DNA from 3 places in the Enterobacter sp. K510 genome. Region 1 is predicted to be linked to each of the others. Evidence: predicted binding sites of a transcription regulator. Region 1 holds the regulator's gene; each other region holds the start of a gene.
The links. Region 1 encodes PurR, which represses purine synthesis genes. Its sites were predicted from a motif close to CANGCAAACGTTTGCNTG; they were not measured.
Positions count from the first base shown of each region.

Region 2: the regulator PurR is predicted to act here: its motif matches at 4,303-4,320, upstream of ACQUTD_RS07150 (nucleoside-specific channel-forming protein Tsx).
Region 3: the regulator PurR is predicted to act here: its motif matches at 2,790-2,807, upstream of carA (glutamine-hydrolyzing carbamoyl-phosphate synthase small subunit).

Region 1 covers NZ_JBNRLQ010000004.1:312,014-319,368, forward strand. Annotated here, with positions in the region: gene punR (DNA-binding transcriptional activator PunR) at 1-310, shown strand, start outside; gene purR (HTH-type transcriptional repressor PurR) at 327-1,352, opposite strand; gene cydH (cytochrome bd-I oxidase subunit CydH) at 1,647-1,739, shown strand; gene ACQUTD_RS09335 (MFS transporter) at 1,912-3,078, shown strand; gene ACQUTD_RS09340 (NlpC/P60 family protein) at 3,133-3,975, opposite strand; gene grxD (monothiol glutaredoxin 4) at 4,304-4,651, shown strand; gene rnt (ribonuclease T) at 4,688-5,344, opposite strand; gene gloA (lactoylglutathione lyase) at 5,445-5,852, opposite strand; gene nemA (alkene reductase) at 5,940-7,034, opposite strand; gene ACQUTD_RS09365 (TetR/AcrR family transcriptional regulator) at 7,088-7,355, opposite strand, start outside.
Region 2 covers NZ_JBNRLQ010000003.1:359,746-367,100, forward strand. Annotated here, with positions in the region: gene thiL (thiamine-phosphate kinase) at 1-849, opposite strand, end outside; gene nusB (transcription antitermination factor NusB) at 933-1,352, opposite strand; gene ribH (6,7-dimethyl-8-ribityllumazine synthase) at 1,375-1,845, opposite strand; gene ribD (bifunctional diaminohydroxyphosphoribosylaminopyrimidine deaminase/5-amino-6-(5-phosphoribosylamino)uracil reductase RibD) at 1,932-3,035, opposite strand; gene nrdR (transcriptional regulator NrdR) at 3,040-3,489, opposite strand; gene ACQUTD_RS07145 (SadB/YajI family lipoprotein) at 3,644-4,186, shown strand; gene ACQUTD_RS07150 (nucleoside-specific channel-forming protein Tsx) at 4,458-5,336, shown strand; gene secF (protein translocase subunit SecF) at 5,454-6,425, opposite strand; gene secD (protein translocase subunit SecD) at 6,436-7,355, opposite strand, start outside.
Region 3 covers NZ_JBNRLQ010000006.1:201,247-208,601, forward strand. Annotated here, with positions in the region: gene carB (carbamoyl-phosphate synthase large subunit) at 1-1,403, opposite strand, end outside; gene carA (glutamine-hydrolyzing carbamoyl-phosphate synthase small subunit) at 1,422-2,570, opposite strand; gene dapB (4-hydroxy-tetrahydrodipicolinate reductase) at 3,025-3,846, opposite strand; gene ACQUTD_RS12455 (Mal regulon transcriptional regulator MalI) at 3,983-4,990, opposite strand; gene ACQUTD_RS12460 (fructose-specific PTS transporter subunit EIIC) at 5,204-7,168, shown strand; gene ACQUTD_RS12465 (glycoside hydrolase family 38 N-terminal domain-containing protein) at 7,173-7,355, shown strand, end outside.

The DNA of each region.
Region 1 (7,355 bases):
CTCCCGCTCGCTGCCCAAGCGTATTACCTGGCTGCTGGATAACCAGCGGCGCATCATCGCGCCCGATTGGGAATCCTCGGCGGCCTGTTTGTCGGCGGGATTGTGTATCGGCATGGTACCGGCGCATTTTGCCAGGCCCTGGCTTGATCGCGGAGAGTGGGTGGCGCTGCCGCTTGAAAATCCCTTCCCGGATGCCGCCTGTTGCCTGACGTGGCAGCAAAAGGATAATTCGCCCGCCTTAAGCTGGCTGCTGGATTATTTAGGAGACAGCGAGACGCTGAATAAAGAGTGGTTGCGGGAGCCAGAGTGACTGGCTCCCGGCAGGCTTAGCGGCGATAGTCGCGGAACGGGCCGTCGGCGACCGAGCGGCGTTCGATGAGACGCGGGTGCACCTCAATGGATTGCGACTCTTCACGCTTGCTGACGATCCTGTCCATCAGCATATTGAAGGCCGTTTCGCCCAGCGAGTCTTTCGGCTGGTGAATGGTGGTCAGCGCCGGGGTGAAGAAACGGGCGTTGCGCACGTTGTCATAACCAATCAGCGACACGTCCTGCGGCACGCGCAGACCCATTTCATCAGCCCCGCAGAGCGCGCCCATCGCCATCACGTCGCCGCCGCAGAAGACTGCGGTCGGACGATGCGGCTGGGAGAGGATCTGCTGCATGGCGCGGTAGCCGGATTCCGGCTCAAAGTCGCCCTGCACGATCCAGTTTTCCGGCACCTTAATCAGCGCTTCTTCCATCGCTTTCATAAAGCCCGCCAGACGGCCCGCGCCGGTGTTACGCTCAAGCGGGCCCGGAATGACGCCGATTTCACGGTGGCCGCGTTCGATCAGATACCGGCCCGCCATATAGCCGCCTTCAAAGGCGTTATCGATCACCGAATCGGTAAAGTCCGCTTTCGCTTCGCCCCAGTCCATCACCACCATCGGGATATGACGGTACTCTTCCAGCATGCGCAACAGCGGGTCCGGGTATTCAGAACACATCACCATCAGGCCGTCGACGCGCTTTTGCGCCATCATCGACAGATAAGCGCGCTGCTTTTCAAGATTGTTCCAGGCGTTGCCGAGGATCAGGGTATAGCCCTTCTGGAAGCAGTTTTTCTCAACAGCTTCAATGATTTCGGCAAAGTAGGGCGCTTCGCTGCTGGTCGCCAGCAAGCCAATCGACTTGGTATGGTTAACCTTCAGACTGCGCGCCACCGCGCTCGGGGAATAATGCAGCTCTTTGATAGCTGCCCACACCGCGTTGCGCGTTTCTTCCGCAACAAAACGGGTTTTGTTAATAACATGTGATACGGTTGTAGTGGAAACGTTTGCGCGTTTCGCTACATCTTTAATTGTTGCCATTAGATCTCACTCCAGACCATATCTTAAGCTCCTGATACTGCTACAGGTAAACGTTTGCCTTAAAAAACCCTTCGCGCAACATTTTCAGGTTGCGATACGCCGGGAAAACAACACAGGACGTCAGGAGGGGTCAGTGGCCGGTACGCGAATAAATTTAGCGTGGAATTCTGGCTGATCTTGATGAAAAGGGGAAGCCTAAAAATGGTTATCAATCTAAAACAGAGAAGATTTTTGCGTTTAACTGTGCAAAAATGAGCAATCTCACTTTTTGTGGGGGTTAACAAAGGAGAAAAAATGATGGATAGCAATCTGAAGTATTCGCTGTTTACTACCGTAATCGTGCTCAGCCTGATCGTTGCTGGCGCAATGACTGCCGCTTTTAATTGATCCAGAGCAGGGAGAGCGCTCTCCCTCTCTTTTTCATTCCCGCCGATTGTTATCAAATTTGCAATAATCTTTTGTCACTTCATTAACTTCTGTTTTTTTGTGATTAATGTCATGCTTTTGACTTCACCGCGAGGCGCTCTGTACGCCATCGCATTACTGGAGTCATGTAATAATGAAGATAAATTTTCCCCTGCTGTCACTGGCAATCGGGGCTTTTGGGATAGGTACAACTGAATTTTCACCCATGGGATTGCTGCCGGTAATCGCCCGTGGCGTTGACGTCTCGATCCCTGCCGCCGGCATGCTGATCAGCGCCTATGCGATCGGCGTGATGGTGGGCGCCCCCCTGATGACGCTGCTGCTGTCGCACCGCGCCCGCCGTAACGCGCTGATCTTCCTGATGGCGATTTTCACCCTCGGTAATGTACTGTCGGCCATTGCACCGGATTACACCACGCTGCTGCTGTCGCGCATTATCACCAGTCTTAACCACGGCGCCTTCTTTGGCCTGGGGTCAGTGGTGGCCGCAAGCGTGGTACCGAAACATAAACAGGCCAGCGCCGTGGCGACCATGTTTATGGGACTGACCATCGCCAATATCGGCGGCGTTCCTGCGGCCACCTGGCTTGGGGAAACCATCGGCTGGCGGATGTCCTTCCTCGCCACCGCAGGTCTTGGCGTGGTGTCGATGTTAAGCCTGTTCTTCTCCCTGCCGAAGGGCAGCGCGGGCGTGCGTCCGGATGTGCGCCAGGAGCTGGCGGTGCTGATGCGCCCGCAGGTTTTATCGGCGCTGCTGACCACCGTGCTGGGCGCCGGGGCGATGTTCACTCTCTATACCTACATCTCGCCGGTGTTGCAGGAGCTTAATCACGCGACGCCGTTCTTTGTCACCGCGATGCTGGTGCTGATCGGCGTGGGCTTCTCGCTGGGCAATTACCTGGGCGGTAAGTTTGCCGATCGTTCCGTCAGCGGCACGCTGAAAGGCTTTCTGTTGCTGCTGATGGTGATCATGCTGGCGATCCCGCTGCTGGTGAAAAGCGATATCGGCGCGGCCGTGGCGATGGTGGTGTGGGGTGCCGCAACGTTCGCGGTGGTGCCGCCATTGCAGATGCGCGTGATGCGTGTCGCTCATGAAGCGCCGGGGCTGTCTTCGTCCGTGAATATCGGCGCTTTTAACCTCGGCAATGCGCTGGGCGCGGCGGCAGGCGGCGCGGTGATCTCCGCAGGATTAGGCTACGCCGTCGTGCCGGTGATGGGCGCTGTTATTGCGGCGCTCGCGCTGCTGCTGGTGCTGTTTTCCGGTCGCGCCGATGCCCGCCGGGAATGCGTGGCGAACTGATCGTTACTGAGTAAAAAAGAAAAACACCCTGCGCAGTCCGGCAGGGTGTTTTTTTTAGCGGACGTTTTTCGGCGTCATCACCCGGCGCGCGCCCACATAATGACGCTGCCAGTAATCTTCGCTAAGGGAAGTGATTTGAATATCCTGACCACTGCGCGGCGACTGGATGAATTTGCCATTGCCAACGTAGACGCCCACGTGATCGGCGGTGCCGCGACCCTGCGTGCGGAAGAACACCAGATCGCCCCGTTCCAGCTCGCCCGGGTTGACCGGCGAGGCATCACGCAGGTGATACATTTCATTGGCGGTGCGCGGGATGCGGAACTTCACCAGATCTTTATAGGCGTAATACACCAGCCCGCTGCAATCGAAGCCGGTACGCGGCGAGGTGCCGCCCCAGTGATAGGGTTTGCCGATCTGATTCATTAATGTCGATAACGCCGCCGTCTGGGCCTTTTTAATGCGCACTTTATGCGCGTCTGCCAGGGTAACCGGCTTGCTGCTTTTCACTTTCACGCAGTGCTGCTTGCGGCCTTTGCGGGTGGTGCACTTTTCCGTAAAGGTAACGGCGGCAATTTTCCCCGGGCTGGATTTGCTTTTGCGTGAGGCGAGGCTGCTGGTTTTAGTACCGGATGAGACGCGTTTTGTTCTGCTGGAGGTTTTTTGACTGGCGGATCTGCTGGATGCTTTTTTAGCTATTTTTTTACTGCTGCCACTGCTTTTCTTTGTTGTCTTTTGGGTCGTGCTTTGCTTCTTACGGTCGCTGGTTTTCGCCAGATGCGTTTTTTGCACGGCAGAGGGCCGCGCCTGTTCAGACGCCTGGCTTAATGGCGCAAACGTCAGCGAAGCAAAAACCAAAGCACAGAGCGTGATCGAGACTTTATTTATCCGCGCCACTGAGCAATCCCCTGATTCGGGCAGGCATGAAATCATGCGTGCGTGTGATTTTCAAAACTCGTCGATTCTAAAGCATAAAATGCTAAAAAGGTAAGAGCCTTTTTGCATCCTTGCGCTGTTTCGTTAACAAGCGCAAAAAAAAGCAGCAATTCAGGGAAGGAAACGGTTAAGGCATGAGCGAATCGTTTCGCGCAAACTGATATTCTTAAGGCATCTTTATCCGACAGACGATAATATAACGCGTGGTGAACAAAATGTTATTTTCCGTGGGTTGTCTGAACCGCTACAATAAGACGACTGTCGTAGAAGAAGTTAAGGAAGCAAGACAATGAGCGAGACCATCGAAAAAATCCAGCGTCAAATCGCTGAAAACCCGATCCTGCTGTACATGAAAGGTTCCCCTAAGCTGCCAAGCTGCGGCTTCTCTGCCCAGGCAGTTCAGGCGCTTTCCGCCTGTGGCGAACGCTTTGCTTATGTAGATATTCTGCAGAACCCGGACATCCGCGCCGAGCTGCCGAAATACGCCAACTGGCCGACCTTCCCGCAGCTGTGGGTGGATGGCGAGCTGGTAGGCGGCTGCGACATCATCATTGAGATGTACCAGCGCGGAGAACTTCAGCCGCTGATCAAAGAAACCGCTGCGAAGTACAAAACCGAAGAGCCGGGCGCTGAATAAGCGCAGGCAATAAAAAAGCACCCTAGGGTGCTTTTTTTATGGCTGATTTTCGTCGCCAGGCATCGCCATCGGCCAGCCGCCCAGCCGCTTCCAGCGGTTAACGATCTCGCAGAACAGCAGTGCTGTTTGCTCAGTATCGTAGAGGGCAGAGTGGGCCTGGGTGCTGTCGAAATCCAGCCCCGCGGCGGCGCAGGCTTTGGAAAGTACCGTCTGTCCCAGCGCCAGACCGCTCAGTGAGGCGGTGTCAAAGGTGACAAACGGATGGAAGGGGTTGCGTTTCAGCGAGGCGCGCGCGGCGGCGGCCATCATAAAGCTGTGATCGAAGGTCGCATTGTGGGCCACCATGATCGCGCGGCTACAGCCGCTGTCTTTAATGCCTTTGCGCACCATTTTGAAAATCGCATGCAGCGCATCGTGCTCACTGATCGCCCCGCGCAGCGGGTTAGCAGGATCGATACCGTTGAACGCCAGCGCTTCAGGCTGCAGATTTGCCCCTTCGAACGGCTCAACGTGAAAATGCAGCGTGCTGTCCGGCATCAGCCAGCCCTCATCGTCCATTTTTAAGGTAATGGCGGCAACTTCGAGCAGCGCATCGGTTTTGGCGTTAAACCCGGCGGTTTCCACATCAATAACAACAGGGTAAAAACCACGAAAACGGCCGCACAGACCGGTGAGTTGAGCGTTATCGGACATCAGGATCTCTTAAGACGGAAAATTGCAGCGCGCATTATGACAAATTTTACGCAAGGATTATACCGCGCAGAAAGAACGGGCGCGGCGCGCCCGTGGGGGATCAGTTGCCCAGACCGCGACCAGCGTCTTTGGCTTCGATCAGTTCGATTTTATAACCGTCCGGATCTTCAACGAAGGCGATAACCGTGGTGCCGCCTTTAACCGGGCCAGCTTCACGGGTGACATTGCCGCCATTCTGACGGATACGTTCGCAAGCTTCAGCAGCGTTATCCACTTCCAGCGCGATATGACCGTAAGCGGTGCCCAGCTCATAGCTGTCGACGCCCCAGTTATAGGTCAGTTCGATAACCGCTTCGTCGCTTTCCGGGCCGTAGCCCACAAAGGCCAGCGAGTATTTGTATTCGGTATTTTCACTGGTACGCAGCAGCGTCATGCCCAGCACGTTGGTGTAGAAGTCGATGGAGCGTTGCAGATCGCCAACACGCAGCATGGTGTGAAGTAAGCGCATAATATCCTCTTAATCAGTTGTTTTGCGTTCCGGTCGTAAAGCTTTATGCAGTATAGCGGCGGAGTGTCGCCGCTATCAATCAACGGATCACAGAGTAGGGTAGTCGGTGTAACCTTCCGCGCCGCCGCCGTAGAAGCTTTCCGGGCGCTGCGGGTTCAGTTCCGCTTTGCGTTCCAGGCGCTCAACCAGATCCGGGTTGGCGATATAGTCACGACCAAAGGCCACCGCATCGATAAGCCCTTTGCCGATCAGATCTTCGGCTTTCTCCGGCGTGTAAGCCCCGGCGCCGATAATCGGGCCGTGGAAACGGGCGCGCACTTTTTCACGGAAGGCTTCGGTATAAGGCGCGCCGCCCGCCCAGTCCGGCTCAGACATGTGCAGGTAAGCGATGCCGCGACGGGCCAGCTCTTCGATCAGGTACAGCGCATCGGCTTCTTCGTTAGGGCCATTGTCGGTGTTCTGGAAGGTACCGATTGGCGAGACGCGAATACCAATGCGATCTGCGCCCCACTCGTTACAGACCGCATCCACCACTTCCAGCACCAGACGGGCGCGGTTTTCCACGCTGCCGCCGTACTCATCGGTACGCTGGTTAGCGGAAGGGGACAGGAACTGGTGCAGCAGGTAACCGTGGGCGGCATGCAGTTCGACCAGATCAAAACCGGCTTCGCGGGCGTTGGCGACAGCCTGGCGGAAATCGTTCACGATGCCCGGAATTTCATCGATTTCCAGCGCGCGCGGCACGGAGGTTTCTTCGCGGATGGCGTTGCCATTGGCATCACGCAGGGAAGTACGGGTACCCGCTGCGATGGCAGAGGGCGCGACCGGCGCCTGACCGCCCGGTTGCAGGCTGGTGTGGGAGATACGACCGGTGTGCCACAGCTGTACGGCCATATGGCCATTTTCAGCGTGCACGCCAGCGGTGATTTTTTTCCATGCGGCAATCTGCTCCGGGCTGTGCAGCCCCGGCGCGCCCGCATAGCCTTTTGCCTGGGCGGAAATCTGCGTCGCTTCGCTGATGATAAGACCGGCGCTGGCGCGCTGGCGGTAATATTCGCCCATCAGCGGGGTCGGAATGTCACCTGGCTCAATGCTGCGCAGGCGCGTCAACGGAGCCATAAATACACGGTTCGGTACGGTAATGGCACCCACTTTCAACGGGGTAAATAACGACTTAGACATAACTGCTCCTGAATAGACCGGTCGACTAGTAAAAGTAGAAATAAAAACGCCTGTTATTGTGCAGGCGCTGCGATAACAAATCGGGCATGCGCCAGCGCGCTTTCCAGCGGCACGGCGCTGCGTGACATCTTGGCCTGTAAATTAGCGCCCAGCCACAGAGAGTAGAGCACCTGAGCCTGCATCTGCGCATCGCCGGGGAAATCGAGGCTGCGCTCACCGCGGCCTTTTTCCAGCGCATCCGCAATCAGGGCGATCACCTGGGTTGCGCCATTATTCATGGCGGTGCGCATATCCTCTGACAGATCGCACACTTCCGCAGAC
Region 2 (7,355 bases), on a different contig from region 1:
AATGGCCACGTCCAGCGCCCCCCGGTTGCGTTCCGGCACGGTAAAGCAGAGTTCATAATCTTCGCCGCCCGCCAGCGCCCAGCGCAGCGCCTGCTCCGGCTCAACGTGACGGCGCATGGCGTCAGAGAACGGCATGGCGTCCATGTCCAGCATCGCGCCGCAGTCGCTGGCTTTCACGATATGCCCGAGATCGGAACTCAGCCCGTCGGATAAATCGATCGCCGCACTGGCCAGATCGCGCAGCGCCTGCCCGTGCAGAATGCGCGGCGTCGGACGCAGATGGCGTTTCACCAGCCACTGCGCGTCCTGCTCATTATCAACATGCAGCCGATCCTGCAGGATCGCCAGACCTGCCGCGCTGTCACCTGGCGTGCCAGTCACATAGATCCAGTCGCCAGGCTTCGCGCCCGAACGCTTAAGCGCGCGGCCCGCAGGCACATAGCCGTAGATACCCAGCGTCATCGACAGCGGCCCACGGGTGGTGTCGCCGCCAATCAGCTGCATATCGTAGTAATTAATCTGTTCGAACAGGCTATCGCTAAAGGCTTCCAGCCAGGCTTCATCGACGTCCGGCAACGTGATCGCCAGCGTCAGCCACGCCGGATCCGCGCCCATAGCCGCAAGATCGCTCAGGTTGGAGGCCAGCGCTTTGTGCGCCAGATCGACAGGGGAAATATCCGGAAGAAAATGGTTGCCCGAAACCAGGGTATCGGTGCTGATTGCCAGCGTTTGCTTGTCAGGAATATTGAGCAGTGCGCAATCGTCGCCAATGCCGGTTTCGACATCCAGACGCGCGCGTCTTACGCGGTCAAAATAACGGGCAATAAGGGAAAACTCGCCGCATGCCATACGCTATGCCTCAGCAGAATGATAAACAGGAGACTGGGGAGGCGGCGAAATGGCAACTGCACTTCGCCGCGCGGACCAGCAAATTACTTTTTGTGGGGGCGGATCGCGGGTGCGGCTTTATCCAGCACGCCGTTGACAAACTTATGGCTGTCTTCTGCGCCAAACGTTTTTGCCAGTTCAATAGCTTCGTTGATGGCCACTTTATACGGCACATCCGCACGTTTAGAGAGTTCAAACAGCGCGATACGCAGTACCGCTTTCTCGACCTGGCCCAGCTCTTCGAGCAGACGGGACAGGTAGGGCTTCATCAGTCCATCGAGATATGCGCTGTTAGTCGCCACCCCGGACAGCAGTTCGCGGAAATACGCGATGTCGACATCTTTGACATCCTGTTCAGACAGGAACTGGTATTCAACATCGGCGATGTCGTTCTGGGACAACTGCCAGGAGTAAAGCGCCTGGACGGCACACTCACGGGCGCGGCGACGAGCAGCAGGTTTCACGGAAATTCCCCTTACAAAAAAATCAGGCTTTGATGGCCTTCAATACATTAATCATCTCAAGCGCGGTAAGGGCAGCTTCTGCACCTTTGTTACCGGCTTTGGTACCGGCGCGTTCGATGGCTTGTTCAATACTTTCAGTGGTCAGCACACCAAAGGCTACCGGGATTTCGCTCTGTTCAGCGACATGAGCCAGACCATTGCTTGCGCCACCCGCCACATATTCGAAATGGGCGGTACCGCCACGGATAACCGTGCCGAGCGCGATAATCGCATCATATTTACCGGTTTTTGCCAGTGCGCCAGCCGCCAGCGGCAGCTCATAAGCACCTGGAACCCAAACCACGGTGATGTTTTCATCTTTAACCTGACCGATACGCTTCAGTGCGTCGATAGCACCGTCCAGCAGGCTGTCATTGATGAAGTTGTTGAAACGCGCAATGGTGATGGCGACGCGAGCGTCCGGGGCAGCAACGGTAGCTTCAATAATGTTCATACTCTTCCTTTACGGGTTCATTTGGCCCCGCAGGGGGGCGGATTTTATCATAATACTTTGCGCACTGCTTCCCTTTTACGAGGGCATTACGCAGTGGTCAAATGCAGGCAAATATCAGGTCCAACCTGACGAATTTCACTGAATGTAAACTGCGGCGCATCGGCTAATGCCTCAAGGCCCGGCAGTACGCACAGACCGCGGGCGTCGCTGCCTAAAAGTTTCGGGGCGAGGTACACCACCAGCTCGTCCACCAGCCCGGCCTGAAGCAGCGCGCCCGCAAGGGATGCCCCGGCTTCCACCCAGATGCTGTTAACCTGTTCGCGGCCCAGCAGCATCATCATCAGCACCAGGTCGGGATGGCCGTTGTGTTCAGGCACCTGGATGTGGCGAACGTTGTCCGGCCACGACCGCGAGTCCTGCTGCGTGCGGGCAAACCAGGTTTCACCCGCCTGCTGGATCAGACGGTGTTCCGGCGTGACGCGGTTCTGGCTGTCGACCACAATACGTAGCGGCTGGCGTAACTGCGCCTGCGGGTACTGCGCCTGTACGTCCGCCGGGAGTTCGTCCCAACGGACGTTAAGCTGCGGATTATCCGCCAGCACCGTCGCGCTGCTGGTGAGGATAGCATGACTCTGCGCGCGCAGACGTTGCACATCGCGCCTTGCCTGCGGTGAGGTGATCCACTGGCTTTCGCCGCTGGCCATGGCGGTGCGGCCATCCAGCGACGCGCCCAGCTTCAGCTGCACGTAAGGAAACCCGGTGCGCATACGCTTCAGAAAACCTTTGTTAAGATTTTCCGCCTCGCTCATCATCAGCCCGTGGCTGACCTCAATGCCTGCCTGTTGCAGGCGATACAGGCCGCGCCCGGCAACCTGCGGATTGGGGTCCTGCATCGCCGCCACTACACGAGTCACGCCCGCGTTAATCAAAGCTTCGCAACAGGGTGGCGTGCGTCCGTGATGGCTACAGGGTTCCAGGGTGACATAGGCGGTGGCGCCACGCGCCTTTTCGCCCGCCATACGCAGGGCATGGACTTCAGCATGGGGCTCGCCCGCCCGCTGGTGATAGCCTTCGCCGACAATCTCGCCGTCTTTGACAATCACACAGCCGACGTTGGGATTAGGATGGGTGGTAAAACGACCGCGCTGCGCCAGTTTCAGCGCCCGCGCCATGTACATCTCATCGTGCATGAGCTTAATCCTGTAAGCGGGCGATCTCTTCGCCAAATTCGCGGATGTCTTCGAAGCTGCGGTAAACCGAGGCGAAGCGGATATAGGCGACTTTATCGAGCTTTTTCAGCTGCTCCATCACCAGGTTGCCGATCATTTTGCTCGGCACTTCGCGCTCGCCGGTGGCGCGCAGCTGGGATTTGATATGATTCAGCGCCATTTCAACGTCATCGGCGCTTACCGGGCGTTTTTCCAGCGCGCGCAGCATGCCGTTACGCAGTTTTTCTTCGTTAAACGGCTCGCGGATCTCGTTGCTTTTCACCACGCGCGGCATCACCAGTTCTGCCACCTCAAAAGTGGTGAAGCGTTCATTACATACCAGACACTGACGGCGGCGGCGCACGGACGACCCTTCACCGACCAGGCGGGAGTCAATTACTTTGGTATCCACGGCTAAACAGAATGGGCAATGCATACGGCGTCCTGACGTTAAAATTAGCTGAAATCTATTTTAACCTGATCTGCCGTGACAACAAAGGCAAGACCGCTTTTGAGATAAAGGATCGATGGCAAGCCGGTTCGTGCAGGCTACTATTACAGGCAATGCTCTTTGCAAGGAAACCAACACGATGACAAGACGTTACCTGAAAATTTTGCTGGTCGGCAGCCTGTTTACCCTCAGCGCCTGCGCGCAGCAGAGCGAAGTCCGCCAGTTGCATCAAAGTGTCAGCACGCTTAACAAAGAAATGAGTAAGCTGAATCAGGAGACGGTGAAAATCACCCAGCAAAATGCGCTGAACGCCAAATCCAGCAGCGGTGTCTACCTGTTGCCTGGCGCGAATACCCCTGCCCTTCTGCACAGCCAGATCGGTATGCTGAAGATGTCGCTGGTGAACATCGCTCCTGATGCGAACGGCACGCGCGTGACGCTGCGCATTCAGGGCGAATCGAACGATCCGCTGCCAGCGTTTAGCGGTACGGTGGAATGGGGTCAGATCCAGGGCACCACCAACGATTATCAGGAAGTGAACGTGCAAAACCAGCTGATTAACGCCCCGGCCAGCACCCTGGCGCCGAGCGACGTTGATCTGCCGCTGCAGCTTAACGGCATCACGCCGGACCAGCTGGGCTTTGTGCGTGTCCACGATATTCAGCCCGCCACCAATCAGTGATCCTGTTCAAGGGCGAGCCACTCGCCCTTTTCCCTCCCTTCCCGCCTTTTTCCACGAAATATTTGCAAGACAGATGAATCTCAGTACAATCCCTGCGTTTTATATACGCAAACGTGAACGCAATCGATTACGTGCGTAATAGATATGTGAAACAACACATATTTTTGTGAGCATGGATACTTATAATAGGCTCGCTGAAATACGAAACATTTAGAAACTCAATACGCGCGTTCTTTCGCTCCCGCAAGGGAACCTAATCAGTGGCTAAACTATGAAAAAAACATTACTCGTCGCCGGTGCAGCACTGGCTCTCTCCTCCTCATTCGCAGTCAATGCGGCAGAAAATGACAAGCCGGAGTTCGTTTCCGACTGGTGGCACCAGAGCGTGAACGTGGTAGGCAGCTATCACACCCGTTTTGGACCGCAGATCCGTAACGATACCTACCTGGAATATGAAGCATTTGCCAAAAAAGACTGGTTTGATTTCTATGGTTACCTGGATGCGCCGGTATTCTTCGGTGGTAACACCGATGCCCGCGGGATCTGGAACCATGGTTCGCCGCTGTTTATGGAAATCGAACCGCGTTTCTCTATCGATAAGCTGACCGGCGCCGATCTGAGCTTCGGTCCGTTCAAAGAGTGGTATTTCGCGAACAACTACATCTACGACATGGGCCGCAACGCCTCTGGCCGTCAGAGCACCTGGTACATGGGTCTCGGTACCGACATCGATACCGGCCTGCCGATGAGCCTGTCACTGAACGTATATGCGAAATACCAGTGGCAGAACTACCTGGCGGAGAACGAAAACGAGTGGGACGGCTACCGTTTCAAAGTGAAATACTTCGTGCCGATCACCCAACTGTGGGGCGGTAACCTGAGCTACATCGGCTTCACCAACTTTGACTGGGGCTCGGACCTGGGCGATAAGAGCAGCTATGCGATGAACGGCATCAAGCAGCGTACCAACGACTCCATCGCCTCCAGCCACATTCTGTCCCTGAGCTACGATCACTGGCACTACTCGGTAGTAGCGCGTTACTGGCACAACGGCGGTCAGTGGAATGATGATGCAGACCTGGTATGGATGAAAGAAAACGTCCGCTCTACCGGCTGGGGTGGTTACCTGGTGGCAGGTTATAACTTCTGATTTGTCTGTCAGCCCCATCGAAAAGCCAGCTTAACCGCTGGCTTTTTTTTGCCCGTAAAACGCAGGCGAAAAAAAACCGCAGCGCTGAGGCTGCGGTTTTCAACGCAGAGCGTCGGTTTACGGCAGAATTGACGGTTGGTCCGCGCCTTCTTTCTCGACTTTCTGCACCAGCAGGTGTTCACGCTTCATGCCCAGTTTCAGCGCCAGCGCTGACGCGACATAAATCGACGATGCAGTACCGATGGACACACCGATCAGCATGGTCAGTGAGAAGCCCTGCAGCATGGCGCCGCCAAAGAGGTAGAGCATCAGGATCACCACTAAGGTGGTTCCTGAAGTGATCAACGTCCTGTGCAGCGTCTGGGTCAGGGACACGTTAAAGATTTCGTACGGCGTTCCGCGACGGATCTTGCGGAAGTTTTCACGAATACGGTCCGAGACCACGATGCTGTCGTTCAGCGAGTAACCGATCACCGACATCAGCGAGGCGACAATCGTCAGATCCACTTCGATATGGAACAGCGACAGTACGCCCATGGTGATGATAACGTCGTGCGCCAGCGCGATAACCACACCGGCCGCCAGACGCCACTCAAAGCGGAAGCCGACGTAAACCAGGATGGAAATCAGCGCTACCATCAGCGCCATCGCACCGGTCTGCGCCAGGTCCGCACCCACGCTCGGGCCGACGAACTCGATACGTTTCACCGCGGCATTCTGGCTGGTCGCTTCGTTAATCACGCTCACGACCTTGCTGCCCAGCACCTGACCACCGGTTTCACCCTCGGCAGGCGGCATACGCACCATGATGTCGCGACTGCTGCCAAAGTTCTGCAACAGCGGATCGGCAAAGCCGGCTTTTTCCAGCGCTTCACGCATCTGATCCATATCGGCCGGTTTTTCCAGCGAGATTTCGATAACCGTACCGCCGGTAAAATCCAGACCCCAGTTAAAGCCTTTCACGCCAATAATGATAATTGACAGGATCAGCAGAAAACCGGAGATACCGAAGGCCCAGTAATCCCAGCGCATAAAGTCCCAGACTCTACGGCCGTGGTTCAATTGTTCAACAGTATATTCCTGTGCCACAACGCACTCCTCAGATAGACAGCTTGTTGATGCGTTTGCCGCCGTACAACAGGTTTACGATGGCACGGGTGCCGACGATCGCGGTAAACATTGACGTCGCCACACCGATACCGGTAGTAATGGCGAAGCCTTTAATGGCCCCGGTGCCTACGGCATACAGGATGATGACCTTAATAAGCGTCGTGACGTTGGCGTCAAAAATGGAGCTGAACGCGCCGCGATAACCTTCGTCAATCGCCTGCTGGACGCTACGCCCGTTGCTCAGCTCTTCTTTGATACGTTCGTTTATCAGTACGTTCGCATCCACCGCTACCGCAAGGGTTAAGACGATCCCCGCGATACCCGGCATGGTCAGCGTCGCCCCTGGCAGCAGGGACATGATGCCGACAATCAGCACCAGGTTGGCGATCAGTGCCGTGGTGGCGATCAGGCCAAACTTCTTATAGAAGAACAGCATGAAGATGATGGAGACCGCCAGACCCGCCAGACAGGCTTCCAGACCCTGGGTGATGTTCTGCATACCTAAGGTCGGGCCAATGGTACGTTCTTCAACGATCTGAATCGGCGCAATCAACGCACCCGCACGCAGCAGCAGCGACAGCTGACGCGCTTCGTTAGGATTATTGATGCCGGTAATACGGAAGCTGTTGCCGAGGCGAGACTGAATGTTGGCGACGTTAATCACCTCTTCCTGTTTCACCAGTACGGAACGACCGTTCGCATCTTTTTTACCGCTGTCTTTGTACTCCACAAACAGGGTCGCCATCGGTTTGCCGATGTTGTCCTTGGTGAAGTTAGACATGATGTTACCACCTGCGCTGTCGAGCGAGATGTTAACCTGCGGCTGGTTGTACTCATCCTGGCTGGAAGTGGAGTCGGTGATATGGTCACCGGTCAGGATCACGCGTTTGTACAGCACAACCGGCTGGC
Region 3 (7,355 bases), on a different contig from region 1:
TCTTCAATCTGCACCAGGAACCAGCGGTCGATGTTGGTCAGGTTGAACACGCCGTCGACGGACAGCCCGGCGCGGAAGGCGTCGGCGATATACCAGATACGCTCGGCGCCTGCGTCTTTCAGTTCACGGCGGATTTTGGTCAGCGCTTCCGGATCGTCAAGGCTCACTTTCGGGTCAAAGCCAGTCGCGCCCACTTCCAGACCGCGCAGCGCTTTTTGCAGCGACTCCTGCTGGGTGCGGCCAATCGCCATCACTTCGCCGACGGATTTCATCTGCGTGGTCAGGCGGTCGTTAGCGCCGACGAATTTTTCGAAGTTAAAGCGTGGGATCTTGGTGACAACATAGTCGATGGACGGCTCGAACGAGGCCGGAGTACGGCCACCGGTGATGTCGTTCATCAGTTCGTCCAGCGTGTAACCTACCGCCAGTTTCGCCGCCACTTTAGCAATCGGGAAGCCGGTGGCTTTCGAGGCCAGCGCCGAGGAGCGGGAAACGCGCGGGTTCATTTCGATAACAATCAGGCGACCGTTTTTCGGGTTCACCGAGAACTGGACGTTAGAGCCGCCGGTTTCGACGCCGATTTCACGCAGCACCGCCATCGAGGCGTTACGCATGATCTGATACTCTTTGTCGGTCAGGGTCTGCGCTGGCGCAACGGTGATGGAGTCGCCGGTGTGGATGCCCATGGCATCGAAGTTTTCGATGGAGCAGACGATGATGCAGTTGTCGTTCTTATCACGCACCACTTCCATTTCGTACTCTTTCCAGCCAATCAGCGATTCATCGATCAGCAGCTCTTTGGTCGGCGAGAGGTCGAGGCCGCGGGAGCAGATTTCTTCAAACTCTTCGCGGTTGTAAGCGATACCGCCGCCGGTGCCGCCCATGGTAAAGGACGGACGAATAATGCACGGATAACCCACGTCAGCGGCAACCGCCAGCGCTTCTTCCATATTGTGCGCAATGCCGGAGCGGGCGGTATCGAGGCCGATTTTCTTCATGGCGATGTCGAAACGGCGGCGGTCTTCGGCTTTATCAATGGCGTCGGCGGTCGCGCCAATCATGGTCACGCCGAATTCTTCCAGTACGCCCTGACGTTCCAGCTCCAGCGCGCAGTTCAGCGCCGTCTGGCCGCCCATGGTTGGCAGCACCGCGTCCGGACGCTCTTTTTCGATGATTTTGCGCACCACTTCCCAGTGGATAGGCTCAATATAGGTGGCATCGGCCATTTCCGGGTCGGTCATGATGGTGGCCGGGTTAGAGTTCACCAGAATAACGCGGTAACCCTCTTCACGCAGCGCTTTACACGCCTGCGCGCCGGAATAGTCGAACTCACAGGCCTGGCCGATAACAATCGGGCCAGCGCCAAGGATCAGGATGCTTTTTATGTCTGTACGTTTTGGCATGGCTTTTATGGCTCCTGATTATTTGGCGACAGAACGGTAAGTCTTGATCAGTTCAATAAAGTGGTCGAACAGCGGCGCGGCATCGTGCGGGCCGGGGCTGGCTTCCGGGTGGCCCTGGAAGCTGAACGCCGGTTTATCGTTACGATGGATGCCCTGTAGCGTGCCGTCGAACAGCGACTTGTGGGTCACGCGCAGGGTTGACGGCATGGTGGACTCGTCCACCGCAAAACCGTGGTTCTGGGCGGTGATCATCACCACGTTGTTTTCCACGTCTTTCACCGGGTGGTTACCGCCGTGGTGACCGAATTTCATCTTCACGGTTTTGGCACCGCTGGCCAGCGCCAGCAGCTGATGGCCGAGGCAGATACCGAACACCGGAATATCGGTGTCGAGAAACGTTTTAATCGCCTCAATGGCGTAATCGCACGGTGCCGGGTCGCCGGGACCGTTGGAGAGGAAGATGCCGTCCGGGTTCATTTTCAGCACCTCTTCCGCCGGGGTTTGCGCCGGGACAACCGTCAGACGGCAGCCGCGATCCACCAGCATGCGCAGAATGTTGCGCTTCGCGCCGTAGTCGTAGGCCACCACGTGGAACGGCAGCTCGCTTTCGGCGCGGGCTTCGGGCAGCTCGCCTTCAAGCGTCCAGCTCCCCTGCGTCCAGCTGTAGCTCTCCTGGGTGGACACGACTTTCGCCAAATCCATACCGTTAAGACCCGGGAAGGCTTTCGCTTTTTCCAGCGCCAGCGCTGCGTCCGGATTATCACCGGCGATAATGCAGCCGTTTTGCGCCCCTTTCTCACGCAGCAGACGCGTCAGCTTACGGGTATCGATATCGGCAATCGCCACGATGTTATGGCGTTTCAGATAAGAGGAGAGATCTTCCTGATTGCGGTAGTTGCTGGCAATCAGCGGCAGGTCACGGATGACGAGGCCTTGCGCATGTACCTGAGAGGATTCTTCGTCAGCAGCATTGGTGCCGACATTACCGATATGAGGATAAGTAAGAGTAACGATTTGGCGGGAGTAGGAAGGATCAGTGAGGATTTCTTGATAACCGGTCATTGAAGTATTGAAAACGACTTCCCCAACCGCCGAACCTGTTGCCCCTATGGCCCGACCGTAAAACTGGGTTCCGTCTTCCAGAACCAATAGCGCTGACTTAATCAAAACACCCTCCAGAGAATATTCACTCACTTTATTTGCATATTAATTCATAATGAGCCCGTGAATCAATGCAAATCTGCTTACCCGCGAATTTTCGGCAAACGGCGGCATTCTAGAGACAGGTGAGACAAAAGTCTACCCGATTGACCATTTTTATTTATGTTTTTGCGCCTCTGACAAACCACAGAAGGCAAAGGCAGTGAAAAGATCAGCTATATCAGGCAGGAAAACGCTTGCGCGGTTAGAAAACTGGAAATATTTGTCTGGCACCCTGCAAAACCGGACCAGATGGTCAAAATTTACATTACAGAAACAAATAAACCGAAGAAGATTGCAACTTTTAGAGGTTTAATAGAAAAATATCAATGAAGAGCAAAAATAAAGGGGCAATAAAATATTGCCCCATGTAATCAATTAATTATGATTACCACAACCACATCACGAGAGGTAATAATAGCTATAAATTGTTGAGATCCAGCACATCACGCATATCAAAAAGACCGTTTTGCTTAGATTTTAGCCACAATGCCGAGCGAACCGCACCATTGGCAAAGGTCATCCGGCTGGAGGCTTTGTGCGTAATTTCAATGCGCTCGCCGATATCGGCGAACATCGCCGTATGTTCACCCACGATGTCGCCTGCGCGCACGGTGGCAAAACCGATGCTGCCCGGCACGCGTTCACCGGTGTACCCTTCACGGCTGTACACCGCGCACGCCTTCAGATCTTTATCCATCGCCTGAGCAATGGCTTCGCCCATTGCCAGTGCCGTGCCTGATGGCGCATCCACTTTGTGGCGATGATGCGCTTCGATAATTTCGATGTCGGTGTAATCGCCCATCACTTTGGCGGCCTTCTCCAGCAGCTTAAGCATCACGTTCACGCCGACGCTGAAGTTCGCCGCAAAGACGATAGCGATGTCCCGTGCGGCCTCGCTGATGGCCGCTTTGCCCGCGTCGTCAAAGCCGGTGGTGCCAATCACCATGCCCTTGCCGTGCTCGCGGCAGAAGGCCAGATGCGCCAGCGTGCCTTCCGGGCGGGTAAAATCGATAAAGACATCAAAATCGTCTTTCACGGCCTCAAGATCGCTCTGCACGGTAACGCCGGTTTTGCCCGCGCCCGCCAGTTCACCCGCATCGCTGCCGAGCAGCGACGATCCGTCGCGCTCAAGGGCCGCGCCGAGCGCCACGCCTTCCATTGCCAGTGCCGCCTGGATCAGCTGGCGACCCATACGGCCACCGGCTCCCGCGATGGCCACGCGGATGTTTGCCTCTTGCATAGTTGTACTCTTTTGTTAATGAAATGCTGAAAAAACGTTTTCAGAGTAACCAGCCCCGCGCGGGGCGACCAGCCAAAAACGTCGATATTAGAATTTAATGATATACGCCGAAAAATATCAGTAAAAGGCATGATGATCAGCGAAAGCCGCAGGACTCCCTGACCACCAGCGCGGGCGGTAAAATAATGCGCTGGGGCGGCTCATCATTGCCCTGAATGCGACTGTACAGCAGCTCCCCGGCTTTACGGCCAATCTCTTTCGCCGCCACCGATACGGTGGTGAGCGCAGGCTGCACCAGCGCGGCTTCAGTAATATCGTCAAAGCCCACCAGCGCAAAGTCACGCCCCACTTCGCGGCCCATTTTTCGCAGCGCCTGCATCACGCCGAGGGCCACAATATCCTGATAGCAGACCGCTGCGGTGATCTGCGGGTACTGCGTCAGCAGCGCCTGCGCCACGCGCGCCCCATCGCTCTGGCTGGCCTGCGAGGTCACCAGCCAGGCCGGTTCCGGCGAAATGCCCTTCTCAAGCAACGTGCTGGTAAAGCCGCCGATGCGCTGCGCCCGGGTACCGGAGCTGGCGCTGCCGCCGATAAAGGCGATATGACGGTGCCCGAGGCCGAGCAGGTGACGGGTCGCCATTTGCGTGCCAAGAAAATTATCGGTGCCGACAAAATCAAACTGCGGATCGCTTGCCGGTCGCACCACCATGATCGCCGGAATGTTACGGCGCTTAAGGGCGTCAAAGAATGACGACGGCGTTTCCCGTGCGGCGCACAGCACCATGCCGCAGGCGTTATTGCGCATCAGGGAATCGACAAATTTTTGCTGCCGCTCGCCGGACTCCTCGCTGTTCGCCAGAAACAGCAGCAGATCGTGGCGCTCCATTTCGTGACTTAAGCCTGCGGTCATTTCGCCATAAAAGGGATTGGTGATGTCGTGCAGCAGCAGTCCGACCTGATTACTGCTGCGGTTACGCAGGTTGGCCGCCGTCTGGTTATAGACATAGCCGGACTCATCCAGCGCTTTCAGCACCCGCTGCCGCGTGGACGGGGAAATACGCCCGCGGTTACGCAGCACCATTGACACGGTCGCCGTTGATACCCCTGCCCTTGCCGCCACCTGCGCCAGCGTGATCGTCGCCATTGCCTGCTCCTCATCCTGTGAAGGTTAATCGAATAACCATAGCAGAGGCTTTTGTCCGGTGATAGTCCTCACATTCCTGGCGGTAACCGGTGTCTTAATGTGGATTCTGCCGGGTTAATCGCGTTAACCAGCCTTCATTTTTAAAGTTAATCGATTAACCTGATTAAAAACCACCCGCGCAGCAGGCACGGATGTCATTTATGGGGAGGGGTTATGTCACTACGCAGCATCACATCTGAACGCTTGATCCTGCTGGATCAGCCGTGGCGCGATCGCGCGACCATTCTGGATCAGCTTTGCCAGCGCCTGTATGACGAAGGCAAAGTCAGCGATAAGGCGGCGTTTCTGGAGGCGGTCTGGCAGCGGGAGAAGCTGTCGGAAACCGGCTTTGAACAGGGCGTTGCCATTCCTCACGGCAAATCTGCCGTGGTCGCCCGCCCCGCCTTTGCGGTGGCGCGCGTTACGCAGCCGGTGCGCGACTGGCCCACCATGGACGGTGAAGATCAGGTGGAGCTGATCTTTTTGCTGGCGGTGCCCTTCGGCGATGACGCCGGACATCTGCGCCTGCTCTCCACCCTCAGCCTGTCGCTGATGGATGAGCAGCGGGTGACGGCGCTGAAAGCAGCGGCGACGGTGGAGGATTTTCTTACGCTGCTGGATGACACCAACGCTCCCCGCGCCAGCACGCCGGTGACTGCCGGCGGCCAAAGCTTGATTGTTATCACCTCCTGCCCGGCGGGCATCGCGCATACCTATATGGCGGCGGAAGCACTGGAAAAAGCGGGCGCGGCGCGGGGCATTCAGGTATGGAGCGAAAAACAGGGGGCCAACGGCACCGAAGATGAAGTTACCGACGCGCAAATTGCCGCCGCCGTGGGGGTGATTTTCGCCGCCACCCTGCCGCCAAAAGGCAAAGCGCGTTTTAACGGCAAGCCCTATATCGCCACCTCGGTGTCAGAACCTTTAAAAGACGCAGACGGCCTGATCGACCGCCTGCTGCGCCAGCCGGACGGCATTGTCAGCGCTGACGGCGGCAACAGCGAGTCGCGCACGCGGGAGAAATCCTTTCTCGCCCGCCTGTATCAGGGTGTATCCAGCGGTATCTCGTACATGATCCCGGTGATCGTCGCCGCAGGGCTGATGATCGGCGTCGGCCAGTTAACCGCCAGCCTGCTCGGGGTGACGGATATCGGCAGCGCCAGCTATGCAAAGAGCGATAGCACCGCGCTGGTGCTCTGCCACTTTCTGACGCAGTACGGCAACATGATCATGAAGTTTATGTATCCGGTCTTCGCCGCTTACATGGCCTACAGCATTGCCGACCGCCCCGGCCTGGTGCCGGGCCTTATCGGCGGCGCCTTCGCCGGTGGCCTGCATTACACCTTCTGGTCGGTAAGCGGCGGCATTCCGTCGGGTTTTCTCGGCGCGCTGATCCTCGGCATGATCGCCGGTTTCCTTGCGGACTATCTGAATACCCATATCCGCCTGCACAAACATTTACAGGCGATGAAGCCGATGCTGATCGTGCCCGGCCTCTCTGCGCTGGCGATTTTCTTTATCAACTACAGCTTTGTCGATCCGGTATTTGGCGGCATTAACCAGTGGTTGCAGCAGATGATCGTGGCGCACGGCAGCGGCAGCACATTGATGCTGGCGGCGCTCATCGCCTCCCTCACCGCCTTTGATCTTGGCGGGCCGGTCAACAAATCCGCCGGAGCGATCGCCATCGGCCTTGCCGCCGACCATATCTATCCCCTTACCGCCCGCGTGCTGGGGATCGTGATCCCGCCCATCGGCATCGGGCTGGCGACGCTGATTGACCGCATGATCGTTCGCCAGCGCGTGTTTGATGAAAACCAGCGCATCACCGGCACCACCTCATTGATCCTGGGTTTTCTCGCCATCGGCGAAGGGGCGATCCCCTTCATGCTGAAAAATCCGCTGATTACCATTTCCATCAATATCACCGGCGCGGTGATCGGCGCGCTGACGGCCATCACCCTGGGATCGGTGCAGTGGTATCCGCTGCCCGCCATCTGGGGCTGGCCGCTGGTGCAGAACCTGCCCGCCTACCTGTGCGGCATGGCGGCGGGCATTAGCTTTATCGCCCTGACCAACGTCTTCGTGCGCTACGCGCTGATCCGCGCCGGCAAAATGCATATTGAACAGCTGAGATAAAACGATGAAAAAAGAGGTTTATGTGGTGGCGCACTGCCACTGGGATGCGGAGTGGTATTTCACCTGCGAGGACTCCCATATTCTGCTGACAGAGAATATGGATTATCTGATCCACCTGCTGGAGCGCGATCCAACATTCCCCTCCTTCACCTTTGACGGGCTGGCAGTGGTGCTGGACGAGTATTTA